Regions from separate parts of the Mycolicibacterium doricum genome, predicted to be linked through region 2. Evidence: predicted binding sites of a transcription regulator. Region 2 holds the regulator's gene; each other region holds the start of a gene.

What was found. The regulator LexA, encoded in region 2, represses DNA repair genes until DNA is damaged. The targets are predictions, from matches to a motif close to CGAACANNTGTTCG.
Region 1: the regulator LexA is predicted to act here: its motif matches at 1,490-1,503, upstream of G6N07_RS09995 (HNH endonuclease signature motif containing protein).
Region 3: the regulator LexA is predicted to act here: its motif matches at 2,421-2,434, upstream of G6N07_RS00550 (HNH endonuclease signature motif containing protein).

Annotation. Positions count from the first base shown of each region.
Region 1 is NZ_AP022605.1:2,020,784-2,025,711, reverse strand. Features, by position in the region: gene G6N07_RS09995 (HNH endonuclease signature motif containing protein) at 82-1,485, opposite strand; gene G6N07_RS09990 (glycosyltransferase) at 1,678-2,784, shown strand; gene G6N07_RS20725 (hypothetical protein) at 2,892-3,020, shown strand; gene G6N07_RS09985 (HAD family hydrolase) at 3,017-3,736, shown strand; gene G6N07_RS09980 (Rv2629 family ribosome hibernation factor) at 3,721-4,821, opposite strand.
Region 2 is NZ_AP022605.1:1,512,100-1,517,027, forward strand. Features, by position in the region: gene G6N07_RS07535 (LGFP repeat-containing protein) at 1-1,293, shown strand, start outside; gene lexA (transcriptional repressor LexA) at 1,301-1,993, opposite strand; gene G6N07_RS07545 (LysM peptidoglycan-binding domain-containing protein) at 2,219-2,695, shown strand; gene nrdR (transcriptional regulator NrdR) at 2,858-3,322, shown strand; gene G6N07_RS07555 (PhzF family protein) at 3,330-4,016, opposite strand; gene G6N07_RS07560 (alpha/beta fold hydrolase) at 4,051-4,928, opposite strand, start outside.
Region 3 is NZ_AP022605.1:119,021-123,948, reverse strand. Features, by position in the region: partial or broken gene G6N07_RS00555 (IS3 family transposase) at 1-1,090, opposite strand, end outside; gene G6N07_RS00550 (HNH endonuclease signature motif containing protein) at 1,097-2,416, opposite strand; gene G6N07_RS00545 (universal stress protein) at 2,665-3,567, opposite strand; partial or broken gene G6N07_RS00540 (LysE/ArgO family amino acid transporter) at 3,736-3,971, shown strand; gene G6N07_RS00535 (ABC transporter substrate-binding protein) at 4,317-4,928, shown strand, end outside.

The DNA of each region.
Region 1 (4,928 bases), 510 kb from region 2:
ACCTCCTTGTCGGCCTCACCACCTTCAACATCGGTCAGCCGCCGAGTCACGCGGGTTGGCATAACTCAGCCGCCGTCCACCCTATTCGGGCTCGTCGTCGTCCTTTGCGCTGAGGTAGCGGTGGGGGTGGAAGTGGTGGTTGAGGCGGGGTTGGCCGGTGTCGTGGTGTTTTGGTGGGTTCCAGTGGGTGCGGCCGTTGCCGGGGCGGTGGGTGGTCCAGCCGGTTTTGTCGATCATGAGGTTGGCGGGTTGGCAGGCCAGGGTGAGGTTGTCGATGTCGGTGCGCCCGCCGGTGCGGTAGTCGTGGGCGTGGTGGGCTTGGGTCCAGTAGAACGGCGCGGTGCAGTGCGGGTGGGTGCAGCCTTTGTCTCTGGCGAACAGGGCGAGGCGTTGGGCGGTGGTGGCGGTGCGTTTGGCGCGGCCGAGGTAGAGGATTTCTTCGGTGTGGTCGTCGAACACCGCCAGGTAGTGCCGGGAGGTGGCGGCCATGCGGATCAGGTCGCGGAGGGGGAGGCGGTTGCCGCCGCCGGTGTGGGCCCATCCGGCGGCGTGTTCGAGTTCGCTGAGGGTGGTGCTGGCGACGATGGTGGCGGGCACGCCGGCGACCTGACCGAGCCGGCCTGAGGCCACGGTGTCGCGCAGGACGGTTTTGATGGCGTCGTGGTGGCGTTGGCCGGCGGTGCGGTGGTCGCGGCCGGTGCGGGCGGCGTCGTGGGTGTCGTCGTGGGTGTCGTCGTGGGCGGCATCGTGGGTGTCGTGGTCGTGGTGGGTGTCGTGGTGGGGCAGGTTGGCGCCGGGGGCGGCGTGTTTGGCCAGCACCACATCGAGGAAGGCCCGGAATTCGGGGTCGATCCAGCCGTCGAGGTGGCTCATCCCGTCGGCCTGCTGGCGGCCTACCGTGACGGTGCGGCGGCGTTGTTGGGTGGGGTAGTCGGGTTCGGCGCCGTCCTGGTCGATGTGGGCCAGCAGGGTCTCGGCGACTTTGCGGAAGTCCTCGGGCACCAACGTCTGCGCGTGGGTGACGAGGTCGTGTTCGTAGTCGTCGCGGCGGGCGAACGACACCCATGTCGGCAGTCTTTTCACGAAGTCCTGGATGATCCGCACATGGGCGACGCCGATGTCTCCGCGGGCTACTGCGTCAGCGGTGTGGGCGAGGTCGTTTTGGACGCGTTCGCCGGTGAGGGTGTAGCGGGGGCCCAGTTGTGTGGCGTCGGTGAGTCGTTGTGTGGCGTCTTTCTGGGTGATCCGTAGGTGGTTGGCCAGCACTTCGCGCAGGGAGGTGGCGCCGAGGCGGTGGGGGTCGGCTTCGGCGATCAGCCGCCCGGTCAACCGGTGCTCGACACTGGGCACGGCCCATACGGCGTGTTTGATGCGGTCGAGTTCGGCCAGCAGTTGCCGGTGTGGCAGGTCGTCGATGGGGGCGGTCTGCAAGTCGGTCACCGCCGCCAGCAGGCGGTCGACCGCGCCGTGAAAGTCCCCATCCATATCTCGAACACTAGTTCGAACCACCGACAAAACACCGCGAATTGGGACAGCAGAAACCCAAGTCCTGCACAACCCACGGCATGGCGCGGACAAGCATGCACGGTTGCGAGACGGTGGAGAGTTCACGGCCCGTTCAGGCGCCGGTAGATACGCCGCCGCGCACCGCACAAATGCGTCGCGTTGCATCGAGGCATGCGGGTGGTGCAGGTCGCCAATTTCTACGGTCCACGCTCTGGCGGCTTACGTACCGCGGTAGACCGGCTCGGCGCGGAGTACTGCGCAGCCGGGCACGAGGTGTACCTCGTCGTCCCCGGGCACCGCGCAGAGACCGAGCAATTACCCAGCGGGGTCGCACGGATCACCCTGCCGGCCCGCCTCATTCCGTTCACGGGCGGCTACCGCGCTGTCCTGCCGGGTCCGGTGACCGCTTTGCTCCATGATCTGAAACCCGACGCGATCGAGGTGTCCGACCGGCTGACGTTGCGGTCGCTGGGAGGTTGGGGTCGACGCCACGGTGCGGCGACGGTGATGGTCTCCCACGAACGCCTCGACCGCCTCGTCGGTCAGGTGCTGCCTGGCCGCGTCGCTCGTGCGGTCGCCGATGTCGCCAACCGCCGCACCGCGAGCAGTTACGACACCGTGGTTTGTACGACGGCCTTCGCACGGACGGAATTCGACCGGATCGACGCCACGAACGTCGTCACCGTTCCGCTGGGGGTCGACCTCGACCAGTTCCACCCGCGCCGGCGGTCCGATGAGGTGCGACAGCGGTGGGCGACCCACGACCAGACACTTCTGGTGCACTGCGGTCGGTTGTCGGTCGAGAAGCATGCGCACCGCAGCATCGACACGGTTGCAACACTGCGTGATTCAGGTGTCGACGCCCGCTTGGTCGTAGTAGGGGAGGGACCGCTGCGGCAGCGCCTCGAACGTCAGGCCGCCGGCCTACCGGTGGATTTCACCGGCTACATTGGCTGTCGCGACACCGTGGCGGGCATCCTGGCGTCCGCCGACGTCGCGCTCGCACCGGGACCGCATGAGACTTTCGGCCTGGCTGCGCTCGAAGCGCTGGCATGCGGAACACCCGCCGTCGTGTCGCGCACGTCGGCGCTCGCCGAGATCCTCACCGCCGACAGTGGGGCATCGGCCGACAACGATCCCGAATCGCTCGCCCACGCGGTCAGCGCGGTGATCCGGAAACCGGAATCATTGCGTCGCAGAAATGCCCGTCGACGGGCTGAACAGTTCACCTGGCCGCGTGCCGCGGCGGGCATGCTCGCCGCACTCGAAGCGCGTTAGCCGGCGCGGTGGCACCGGGGAACCGTTTAGCCGTCGGCGCGGACGGGCACCCGTGACCAGCGGGAGGGTCGACAGCCTGACGCGCCCGCCCAAGCGAAGGAGCCGATGTGGCTACCAGCACGATCTTGTGGATCGTCGTCGCAGTGGTGGTGGTCGTCGCAGTGGTGGTAGTGCTGCTCGTCGTCGCCACCCTCGCCGCGGACAGCGGTCCTACGACCGATCACCACACCCGATGACCGATGCTCACAGCGCGGGTTCCGCACCGGCCGTGCTGTTCGATATTGACGGCACACTGGTCGACTCGAATTATCTGCACGTCCACGCCTGGCACCGCTCATTCGCCGACGAGTCGCTGACGGTCGAATCCTGGCGTGTGCACCGGTGTATCGGCATGGATGGTTCGACGCTGTTGGACACGCTGGTTCCCGACGTCGACGACGACGCAAGGAAGCGGCTGAAGGACGGCCACTCTCGGTACTATTTGGACTCGAGGGGGCTACTGCGGCTGCTCCCGGGGGCGCGCGAACTGCTCGAGCGGATCACCGAGCTCGGCCTGCAGGTCGTGTTGGCGACGTCGGCGCCCGAGGACGAGCTCGAGGCGCTGCGCGAGGTGCTCGACAGTGAAGACGTCTACTCCGCGATGACGTCCGGCGGTGACGTCGACACCGCAAAACCCGAACCCGACATCGTCAACATCGCGCTGGCACGTGCCGGTGTGGACGCTGACCACGCGGTTTTCGTCGGTGACGCCGTGTGGGACATCGAGGCCTGTCGACGTGCGGGTCTCACATCGATCGGCGTGCTCAGTGGGGGCGTGTCCCGCGGGGAGCTCACCGAGGCGGGTGCCCGCGAGGTCTTCGAGAACGCCGAAGACCTTCGCGCGCACCTCGACGAGAGCCCCGTGGCCACACTGCTGAGCCGAGTCCGCTCCAGCGGTCAGGGCAACGCGTAACGCAACACCGCGGCGATGCCGTCCTCCGGAGTGATCCGCTCGTCGGTGCGGACCAGCGCCGCACCGGTGCGCACCGCCGCAAGCGGCAACGCCTCATCTGCCCGCAGCGTCTGGGTCGGCGCGGTGCCCAGCTCCGACAGCACATTCTCGTTCGGCGCCACCGTCAGCAGGTCGTCGCCGGCGACGACAGTCGCATCCCCGATGTCACCGATGATGAGCGTTTCGACAGCTCCGGCCCGTAGCGCGGCGCAGACCCCATGGAGCCCCTCGGTGGCGAGGCCGGAACCCTGGCCCGTGGCCTGCGTGAACTGTTCCGCCGCACGCTCGATCATCGACAGCCGACGCCGCAGGAACTCCCGGTCGACCGCGGGCTGCAGATCGGCCTCGTCGAACCCGCTGTGCCGGGCGCCGATGTCGAGTTCGACCACCCGCTCGGCTACCCGGTCCTCCAGGGTGGGCATCAGGTCGGACCGGGACTGCACCTCACCGACGACGAAGATGACTTCGGGGGAGTGCTCATCGACCAGGCGGGCCAACCGTTCGGCCACCGCCCGCAGGTTCTTGCGCCCGGCTTCCATGGTGCGGCGCTGCGGATCGCCGTAGCCGGGTGTTTCGGCGCTGTCGGCCTTGTGGATCGGAGAGCCGCCGCCGTCGACGGTGTCCGATTCGACCTTGCGATCCCGGTGTAGCGTGATATCCCCGCCGGCATGGTCGACGGTGACGATCACGTAGGTCGAATGGAGGGCGCCGTGCTCCACGACGGGCACGAGGTACGGCAGTGACGAGAAGCGGACCACCGGCGTCTCGATCGGCCGGATCAGGTGCTCGTTGAGCAGGATGCCGTCGGCTCCGGCGATCAGACCCCTGCCGCTGCGTCCCACCGCCGGTGACGCGTCGAGGATCGCGTGCTGCAATGCCTCGATCACCTCGGCCGGCGCGTCCTGCTGCTCGAGGTCGTCACGGATCGCCCGCCACTTCAGATCGCGCTGGGCCGCGGCGTCCTCGGTGTCATACGAATCGTCGAAGTACACCGACGCGTAGGGTCCCTTCGACTCCGCAAGTGTTCGGAAGCGTTCGGATTGCATGGTTCTCCGTCCTGAGCGAGTACGACGCCCACTGAGTGCCCGCCCACTCGTGGGACAAACGGCTCGAAGCGTCGACCGTCCTTTTCGCACGAGCGGACGGGTCGCCG
Region 2 (4,928 bases):
GGGGCTGGGGGAGTCGGCCAGAACTTCGTCGGCGGCAAGATCTTCTACACGCCGCAGACCGGGGCGAACGTGGTCACCGGTCAGGTGCTCGAGAAGTACGAGAGCGTGGGTGGGCCGGAGGGCGACCTCGGCTTCCCGACGAGCAGCGAAGCCGACGGTGGTCTGGGCTCCGACAGCCGCATCAGTACGTTCGCGGCAGAGGACAACCCGGTCATCTTCTGGACCCCGGATTACGGCGCCGTCATCGTACGTGGGGCGATGAACGCGGGGTGGTCGGAACTCGACGGCGCACAGGGACCGCTGGGCGCCCCCATGGCCGATCAGACGGAGAGCGGTGACGTCGTCACCCAGCGGTTCAGCGAAGGGGTGCTGTCCTACGACCGATCGACCGGCAGGTTCAGCACCGAGCCGGCGAACCTCGCCGCGCGGCTGGCCGGTCTCCAGGTGCCGGGCGAGGAGGTGCCGAAGGCTCCTGCGGAGCCGCAGTCGTCGGCGGCCGGTGGAGACGGCGAGTGGTTGAGCTGGCGGTGGAACTGGTGGTGGCTGCTGGCGCTGATCCCGGTGCTGCTCGTGGTCGGACTCGTCGCCGGCGCGCTGCTGTGGAACCGCCGTCGCGGCGACCGGGCCGGCCACTTCCGCGATGACGACGACATCGTCGACGACGCCGCCCGGTACCGGCCGTCCGGCCACGGGGTGTCTGATGCCGATGACGGCGACGAACGCCACGGCCGGTATCCCGGCGGGTACGGAGGACGCGACACGTCGGCGAACCCTTGGGACCTGCGTGACGAATCGGCCGAAGAGGCGGTCGAGAGGGTGGCGGCGGCGCGGGCTTCGGCGTCTGGCCCCGATGACCTGTTCGGTGGGCGGGACGATCTGGACTCGATCGACACCGCGCCGACGCGTATCGAGGCTGCGGTGAGCGACGAGACACGCGCGCAGTCCGCACTGGAGGAGCCGTCTCTACCCGCGCCCGCTGACGCGCTCAGAGCAGACACGACGGACGAGGAGCCGGTGGTGCCCGGCGGGTTCATGGCGGCGCCCTTCGTCGACGACGCGCCCAGCGGTAGACACGCGGCCATCGACATCGACGAGCCGGGCCCCGGCCGGACGGCGATCCAGCTGGCTGTCGACGGCTCCGATGAGCCGCCGGCGGGTTACCCGGTGAAGGCGGACACCAAGACGGGCCTCTACTGGGCGCCGGGCAGCCGCGGCTATGACGATGCGGTCGCCGAGATCTTCTTCCCAAGTGAGGATTTCGCGCGTACCAACGGGTTCGTGCGCGGCGCCTGAGCAGCCGTCAGATCTTGCGGATGACGGTGACGACTTTACCCAGCACGGCGGCGTCGTTGCCCAGGATGGGTTCGAACGCGGGATTGTGCGGCATCAGCCACACCTGCCCACGGCTGCGTTTGAAGGTCTTGACGGTGGCTTCGCCGTCGATCATGGCTGCGACGATGTCGCCGTTGTCGGCGACCGCCTGTTGTCGGACGACGACCCAATCTCCGTCGCAGATGGCGGCGTCGATCATCGAGTCGCCCACCACCTTGAGCAGGAACAGCGAGCCCTCACCGACGAGTTCGCGCGGCAGCGGGAACACGTCCTCGACCGCTTCCTCCGCCAGGATCGGCCCGCCGGCCGCGATCCGGCCGAGCACCGGTACGAACGTCGGTTCGGGTAGCGCATCGCTGCCGACGACATCGGTGGTAACCACCGGCGCGGCCGGCTGGTCGGAGAGGCGTACATCGACGGCCCGGGGCCGGTTCGGGTCACGCCGCAGGTAGCCCTTGCGTTCGAGCGTGCGGAGCTGGTGTGCCACCGAGGACGTCGACGTCAGTCCGACAGCGTCGCCGATCTCTCGGATGCTCGGGGGGTAGCCGCGGCTGGTCACCGAGGCGCGAATGACCTCCAGAATGGTGCGTTGTCGCTCGGTCAGGCCGGCGTCTGTGCCGCGGCGCCCGCCGGTGCCGGTTTCGCTGCTGTCGTCGATCATGGGGCTGAATCTAGTCTCCCGACCTCCGATGATCAAACATTTGTTCGACGCATGTCGCGCCGGATCCCCGGGGCGGCAACGGCACCGATGTAGCGGCAACGGCACCGATGTACTTGTCGGACCCTTCACTTATCGTCTGCAACAGTTCGATCACACGTTCTACCATCGAACATACGATCGACTATATTCGAACACACAGGCGATTACCACAGGAAGGGCGCGCGCATGACGATCCTCGAAGTGAGGCAGACCCCGCAATATCCGGCCGCACGCGGTGTGCGCCGGGCGTCGGATGTTCGGCGGCCGGGCACTCGGCGGCCGGGCACTCGACGGCCGGGCGCGGGTCGTCCCGCCGGTGCCGCCCTGCGGCACCGGGGCACCGGGGTGCTCATCTCCCGCGCGTCGCATCGCCGCCGCCCCGTCACGCCCGCGACGACAGTGCTTCTCGCGCTGGTGGCCGCCGGGATCACCGTGTGGCTCGGGCTGGTCGCCAACCTGGGCGGGGTGGCGCGCCAGCAGGACTCGGTGCCCGCGGAACTGGCGGTGGTGCAGGTGCAGGGCGGGGAGAGCCTGCATCAGGTCGCGCAGCGGGTCGCCCCGGACGCCCCGATCGGTGCTGTCGTCGAGCGGATCCGTGAACTCAACGAGCTCGACTCGGCGGCGATCGATGCCGGCCAGATGCTGATCTCCCCTGTCGGCTGACGGGTGCCGTGGACAGGGGGATTTCGGTGCTGGGCCCCCACGCTGCTCCCGGCGCCGCATGTCGGGTGGCCACCGACCCGAGCCGTCGGCGGCGAGGATGCCATCCGGGTACGCTCGGAGAGGTTCGAAAGGCGTACCCGGCGGTTTGGCGAAGGAGCGGTGATGCACTGTCCGTTCTGTCGTCATCCCGATTCGCGTGTCGTCGACTCTCGGGAGACCGACGAAGGTCAGGCCATCCGGCGCCGCCGCTCCTGTCCGGAGTGCGGCCGGCGGTTCACCACGGTGGAGACCGCGGTGCTCGCGGTCGTCAAGCGCAGCGGTGTGACAGAACCGTTCAGCCGAGAGAAGGTCATCAAGGGTGTCCGCCGGGCGTGCCAGGGGCGCCAGGTCGACGACGACGCGCTCAATCTGCTCGCCCAGCAGGTCGAGGACGCGGTCCGGGCGACCGGTTCCCCCGAGGTACCCAGCCACGAGGTGGGTCTGGCGATCCTCGGTCCGCTGCGTGAGCTCGACGAGGTCGCCTATCTGCGGTTCGCCTCGGTATACCGATCCTTCGAGTCCGCAGCCGATTTCGAACGCGAGATCGAAGCTTTGCGCGCCCACCAGGACGTCACGCGGTCGGGCTGACCGGGAATCAGTCCAGGCGACGCCTGCTGTCGGCGATGACGCGGCCGGCGATGCTGACCCAGCCGTCGGGGCTCCATGCGGTGTGGATCACCGAGCCCTTACCCTGCACGATCGTCAGATCGCGGCTGAGGTGATCGGTGATGCGCACCGCCGCAGCTCCGGTCGCCTCATCTTCGGGCACTCCGAGACCCGGGGCGAACATACGCGCTCGAATGTGTCCGGCGCCGCGGTCGGTCCAGGTCCACAGGTAGTGATGGGCGTCGTCGGGATAGTCGCCGGGGTCTGCGGCGGCCAACGCCTCGCGGGACTGCAGGTCGTGGATCGCAAACTCCGGCGCCCAGTCGGAGCGCGCCCTGACCACAGTCAGGTGGCCCTCGTAGCGGACCTGGACGATTCCGGCCGGGACCTGCAGGGTGCGCACTGGCAGCCTGTTCTCGCGAAGCCACCACGACGCACCGACGGTGGGATGCCCGGCGAACGGGAGTTCGGTGGCGGGGGTGAAGATCCTGACGTGCGCCGTCGTGGCACCGGCCTGCGGGATATCCACGAAAAGGGTCTCGCTGTAACCGAGTTCGCGAGCGATGCGCTGCCGGTCGCCGGGATCCACGGTCGCCGCGTCCACGACGCCGAGCGGGTTGCCGTGGTTCCCTTCTGAGTCGGTGAAGACGCGCAAGGCCTGGACATCGATGGCCATCGGCCGATCATACGTGTTCGCCGGCGCTGGGCGCTCAGGTAGCGCTGCGTTCGTCGCCGCCCATCGCGTCGAGCACTGCGACCCGCGTGTCGACGGACCCGCTGATCGTCGATTCGCTCAAACCCGTCCGCAACAACTGGCGGAGCAGGTCCTGGTCGTGGGCCGCCGGCTCACTGGAATCGATGAAGCGCTCGACGGTTTCGACGAACCGGTCCGGGTCGTCGTGGAACGGGAAGTGTCCCGAGCCCTCGAATACCTCAAGCCGCGACCCGGGCATCGCCGCGTGCGCCAGCCGGGCGTGGCTGACCGGGATCACCGAATCGTGGCTGCCCCAGATGAGCTGGACGGGAACCGATTCGGTGAGATAACAGCGGTCGAGCATCGTGACGACCTGACCACGCCAGTCCACCACGGCGCGCAGGGTCCTCGCGAAAGCCGACGACGCCGTCGGTTCGGGCAGGTCGGCGAGGATCCGCATCATCTCGGCGAGGTCGCGGCCCATCTTGGTGGTGCCGAGCACCGTGCCCGCGACGCGCCCGGCGCACTGCAGCGTCGGCAACACCAGCGGCAGTCGCAGCAGCGCAAGCGCCTCACTTCCCATCGGCAGGGAGGCCACGCGCAGTGCGATGTTGACGTCCTTGGTCACCCCGCCGGCGGCCACGAGGATGAGGCGGTCGACGAACTGGGGGAACTGGTAAGCGAACTGCATCGCCACCCCGCCGCCCAGGGAATGGCCGACCACGGTCACCCGGTCGATGTCGAGAACGCTCAGCAGATCCCGCATGCCGTTCGCGTAGGCGGCCACCGAATAGTCCGCCCGAGGTTTGTCCGACTTGCCGTGCCCGAGCAGGTCCGGCGCAATGACGGTGAAACGCTGTGCGAGTTTGGGCTGCACGGTGCCCCACGTCGTGG
Region 3 (4,928 bases), 1.4 Mb from region 2:
AATTCGATGTAGCGTGCAATATCTTCCTTCGCCGCCTTCCGGGTCGGGTACACCATGTGGTGGACCCGCTCATTCTTCAAACTCGCGAAAACGATTCCGCGAGCGCATTATCCCAACATACCCCGGTGCGGCCCACCGATTGCCGCAGCCCGAACTCCTTAAGCGTGGCGGAATACTCGGCAGACATATATTGGGTGCCGCGATCGGAATGCATAATGCAATCTTGCTCCAGCTGGTGGTTGCGGGCCGCCATATCCAGCGCGTCGGTGACCAGCTCAGTGCGCATGTGCTCGGCCATGGCATAGCCGATCACCTCTTTGTTGAAGCAGTCGATGACTGTCGCCACATACAGCCAGCCTTCCCACGTCTTGATGTAGGTGATGTCGCCGACGCACTTAACCCCCGGCTTATCGGCGGTGAAATCGCGGGCCACCAGGTCGGCCACCGCCTGCTCGGGCTTACCCGGGATTGTGGTGCGTTTGTACGGTTTCGGTTGCACCGCAACAAGGTTCAGCTCACGCATCAGCTTTCGCACCAACTCTTCCCCGACGTGTTCGCCGGCGCGGACCAACTCGGCGTGGATGCGCCGATACCCATAGGCGCCGTCGAATGAGTCGAACAACGTGGCGATCTTGATCTTGAGTTCCTCCCGGCGCTTCTCGGCCGTACTGGGCGGGCGCGCGGCCCTCGTAATAGCCGCTCTTGGACACGCCCAGCCAGCGGGTCATCTGGGCGACGGTGGGAGCCTCGGCGACGTGCGCGGCGGCGTGCTCCGCGGCGATGAGCGCGTATTTCTCGCTCACCGCTGCTCCCTCGCGAAGTACGCTGCCGCTTTTTTCAGGAAGGCGAGTTCCATCGCCATTTCCCGGTTCTCTCGTTCCAACTCGCGTAGCCGCGCGCGTTCTGACAATTGCAGCGGCGGCTCGTCCCCGGCGCGCTCCTCTCGGTATTTGCGCACCCAATTGCCGACAGTCGTCTCACTCAGCCCATGTTCACGAGCGACCTTAGCGATAGGCTGTTGCCCCTCCACCACGAGTTTGACGACTTCCTCACGAAACTCTGGAGAGAATTTCTGGTATTTCTTCGCCAATTCCCTTCATTCCTTTCCGGCTCGGACCCTATTTGGTCCGCAGTCCGGAAAGTGGGAGGCACGCCAGGTTTTGTCGATCATGAGGTTGGCGGGTTGGCAGGCCAGGGTGAGGTTGTCGATGTCGGTGCGCCCGCCGGTGCGGTAGTCGTGGGCGTGGTGGGCTTGGGTCCAGTAGAACGGCGCGGTGCAGTGCGGGTGGGTGCAGCCTTTGTCTCTGGCGAACAGGGCGAGGCGTTGGGCGGTGGTGGCGGTGCGTTTGGCGCGGCCGAGGTAGAGGATTTCTTCGGTGTGGTCGTCGAACACCGCCAGGTAGTGCCGGGAGGTGGCGGCCATGCGGATCAGGTCGCGGAGGGGCAGGCGGTTGCCGCCGCCGGTGTGGGCCCATCCGGCGGCGCGTTCGAGTTCGCCGAGGGTGGTGCTGGCGACGATGGTGGCGGGCACGCCGGCGACCTGACCGAGCCGGCCTGAGGCCACGGTGTCGCGCAGGACGGTTTTGATGGCGTCGTGGTGGCGTTGGCCGGCGGTGCGGTGGTCGCGGCCGGTGCGGGCGGCGTCGTGGGTGTCGTCGTGGGTGTCGTCGTGGGCGGCATCGTGGGTGTCGTGGTAGGTGTCGTGGTGGGGCAGGTTGGCGCCGGGGGCGGCGTGTTTGGCCAGCACCACATCGAGGAAGGCCCGGAATTCGGGGTCGATCCAGCCGTCGAGGTGGCTCATCCCGTCGGCCTGCTGGCGGCCTACCGTGACGGTGCGGCGGCGTTGTTGGGTGGGGTAGTCGGGTTCGGCGCCGTCCTGGTCGATGTGGGCCAGCAAGGTCTCGGCGACTTTGCGGAAGTCCTCGGGCACCAACGTCTGCGCGTGGGTGACGAGGTCGCGTTCGTAGTCGTCGCGGCGGGCGAACGACACCCATGTCGGCAGTCTTTTCACGAAGTCCTGGATGATCCGCACATGGGCGACGCCGATCACGCCGCGAGACAACGCGTCGGCAGTATGGGGCAGATCGGACTGCAGTCGTTCGCCGGTGAGGGTGTACTTCGGCCCCAATTGGCGGGCGTCGGTGAGGCGGTCACCGGCATCGGCGTCGGTGATTCGGAGCCGCTCGGTGAGCAGCTTCTTGATCGACGTGGCGCCCATCTCATGGGGATCGGCTTGGTCGATGAGGCGGGCGGTCAGGGCGTGGTCGATCGCCAGGTCGCGGCGATGCCCGCGTTCACGCATCTGCAAGACGGTCAGCGTCTGGGCGGCGGTCAGCGACTCCACGGATAAGCCGGCGAGCGCCTCGCGAGCTGCCTCGAATCCGGCAAACGCCGCGAGCACCGCTTCCCCATCCATACCTCGAACAGTAGTTCGATGGTACGACAAGTGGACAGTGCCGATGCATTCCACGAGAACAAGTCGACCGACGCCATGATCGCCCATGAACGATCGGTTCCTTCGCCCCCCTGATCGGTCGAACGGGGTGATAGAAGGGCGCCACGCCTTTCACGCTGCCGCACCGGCGGTGAAAGTGAAGGACGAATACCCCGGCTACCCACCACCGGTGACGAGGATCCGCCGCCCGTCGCGCGTCATCTCCACCGTCACCGTCGATCGGCTTCTGCGTCCTGCGCCCGCGTCACCATCACCGGAACCTGGCTGTGATGCAGCAGGTTCATGCTGGTCGATCCCAAAACCAGCCCAGCCAAGGCATTTCTTCCCCGGCTGCCGACCACTACCAGTTGCGCGTCGGCGGCGTGGAGCAGCAGCGCCCGAGCCGGGGACATCATCTCCACAACACATTCCGCGTCGACGCCCGGATGGCGCTCACGGCAGCCGTCCACGAGTTCCCTGAGCGCCGCCCACTCGGCGACTTCCAGTGCTTCCCAGTCGACCAAGAAGGGAATGGTGACGTCACCGGCTGGCGCACGGGCCGTCCAGGACCGCACGACGACGAGCTTTGCCTTCAGGGCATCCGCGAAGTCGAACGCCGTCGCCAGGACGCCGGCGCCGGCAGGGGTGCTGTCCACACCGACGACGATCGGCTTGTCGGACAAGCTGACCTCGTCGCCACGGAAGGCGACGACGGGGCACGCGGCGTGGGTCGCGACCCGCAGCGTCGTCGATCCCAGCACCACCGCAGCCGCCCCGGTGACGTCCTGACCGCCGAGCACGATCAGCCGGGCAGTACGGCTGGCGTCGATGATCGCCTCGTCCACCGGCGTCTCGCTGGCCTCGGTGGTGACAGTGAGGTTGGGGCGGTCCGCGTGGACCGCCTCCTCCGCCGCCCGCAGGAAGGTCAGCGCGGAGTCCCGCTGATAGGACATGATCGCGGCCTGAATGGCCACCGTTGTCTCGGTCAGATTGCGTCCGAGGCTTGGCATGGCGTGCAGGATGTGCAGTGGCGCACCGCTGGCAGCGGCCACCGCACCGGCCCACCGGGCGGCCTGCAGGGCGCTGTCACTGCCGTCGATCCCGACGACCACAGCACAGGTGTGCTCAGACATTGAGGTCCTCCCGCCGTCACCCGTGAAAGGATGGTTCCCACGATGCTCCCTCATCGCAGCGTCCTGCGGTAGCGGCCCTCCGGCCCCAGCCGAAGGACGGAAGTCCCTTCCGCTCAGCGATGACCCGGGTGATGTTTCGTGCGGCGGCGTGGATGTGAAGGAGGCTGCCCGCACGTCTATCTCGACACCGTCGTCCTGCTCGGGCCCTAGCCAACCAGCGCCGCGACGACCACTGGCTCTTCGGCATCGGGGCTGTCACGGCGAGCGCCGTGTGGTTCACCGGTCTCGGGTACGCCGCGCGACGCCTCGCCGGCTTGTTCTCGACACCGACGACGTGGCGGGTTCTCGACGCGTTGATCGCCGCCACGATGATCGTTCTGGGGATAGCGGTGGCACTCGGCTGAAGATGCCGACTCCCCGCTGACGATTCTCGGGAATCCGTTCGTCGGCGAATTTGGGGCGTAGCCTGGAAAGCGGCCTGGGGCTCTCCTGACGGTTGTTCTCCCTAGCGCCGCGAAAGGGGAGTTCCAGGCCATTCTTGCCCTTTTCGCGTGCACCGCGGCGCCCCCTGCGTCACATCAGTCACTTTTGCCCAGTCACTTTTGCCGTGGGTCGCGTCAGCTTACGGCAAATAATGACGCGCACAGTACCGCAGACGGCAAATCGGATTATGGCGCCTGCCAGTGGCGTCACGGTGAGCACGGCGGTGTTCAGCAGCTTCGAGGTGAGTCAGCGGTTACGCTCGCCGCGTGTCATCCGCCTGGTCGCGCCGCATGTTCCTGGCCATGACAGCCGCGCTCGCCGGTTCGACGGCACTCGCCGGCTGCGGAGATGACGAGCCTGGCACCGTCGCGAAGGACGGCTCCGTCACCGTCGCCCACGCCTTCGGCGAGACCCGCATCCCCGGGCCTCCCCACCGTGTCGTCAGCGCCGGACTCACCGAACAGGACGACCTGCTGGCCGTCGGCGTGGTGCCGATCGCCGTCACCGACTGGTTCGGCGGTGAACCGTTCGGCGTATGGCCCTGGGCGCGAAGCCATCTCGGTGCGTCACAGCCGACCGTGCTCAGCCTCGCCGACGGTATCCAGGTCGAGGCGATCCGCGGGCTGAACCCCGACCTGATCGTCGCCACCAACGCCGGCGTCGACGCCGACACGTACACGACGCTGTCGCAGATCGCCCCGACAGTGGCCCAGAGGGGGTCAGCCGCCTTCTTCGAACCGTGGAAGGAGCAGGCCACCGTGATCGGCCAGGCGGTGTTCAAGGCGGGCGAGATGCAGGCGCTCATCGCGCGCGTCGAGGAGCGGTTCACCGATGCCGCCACGGCCAACCCGCAGTTTGCCGGTAAGAAAGCGCTCCTA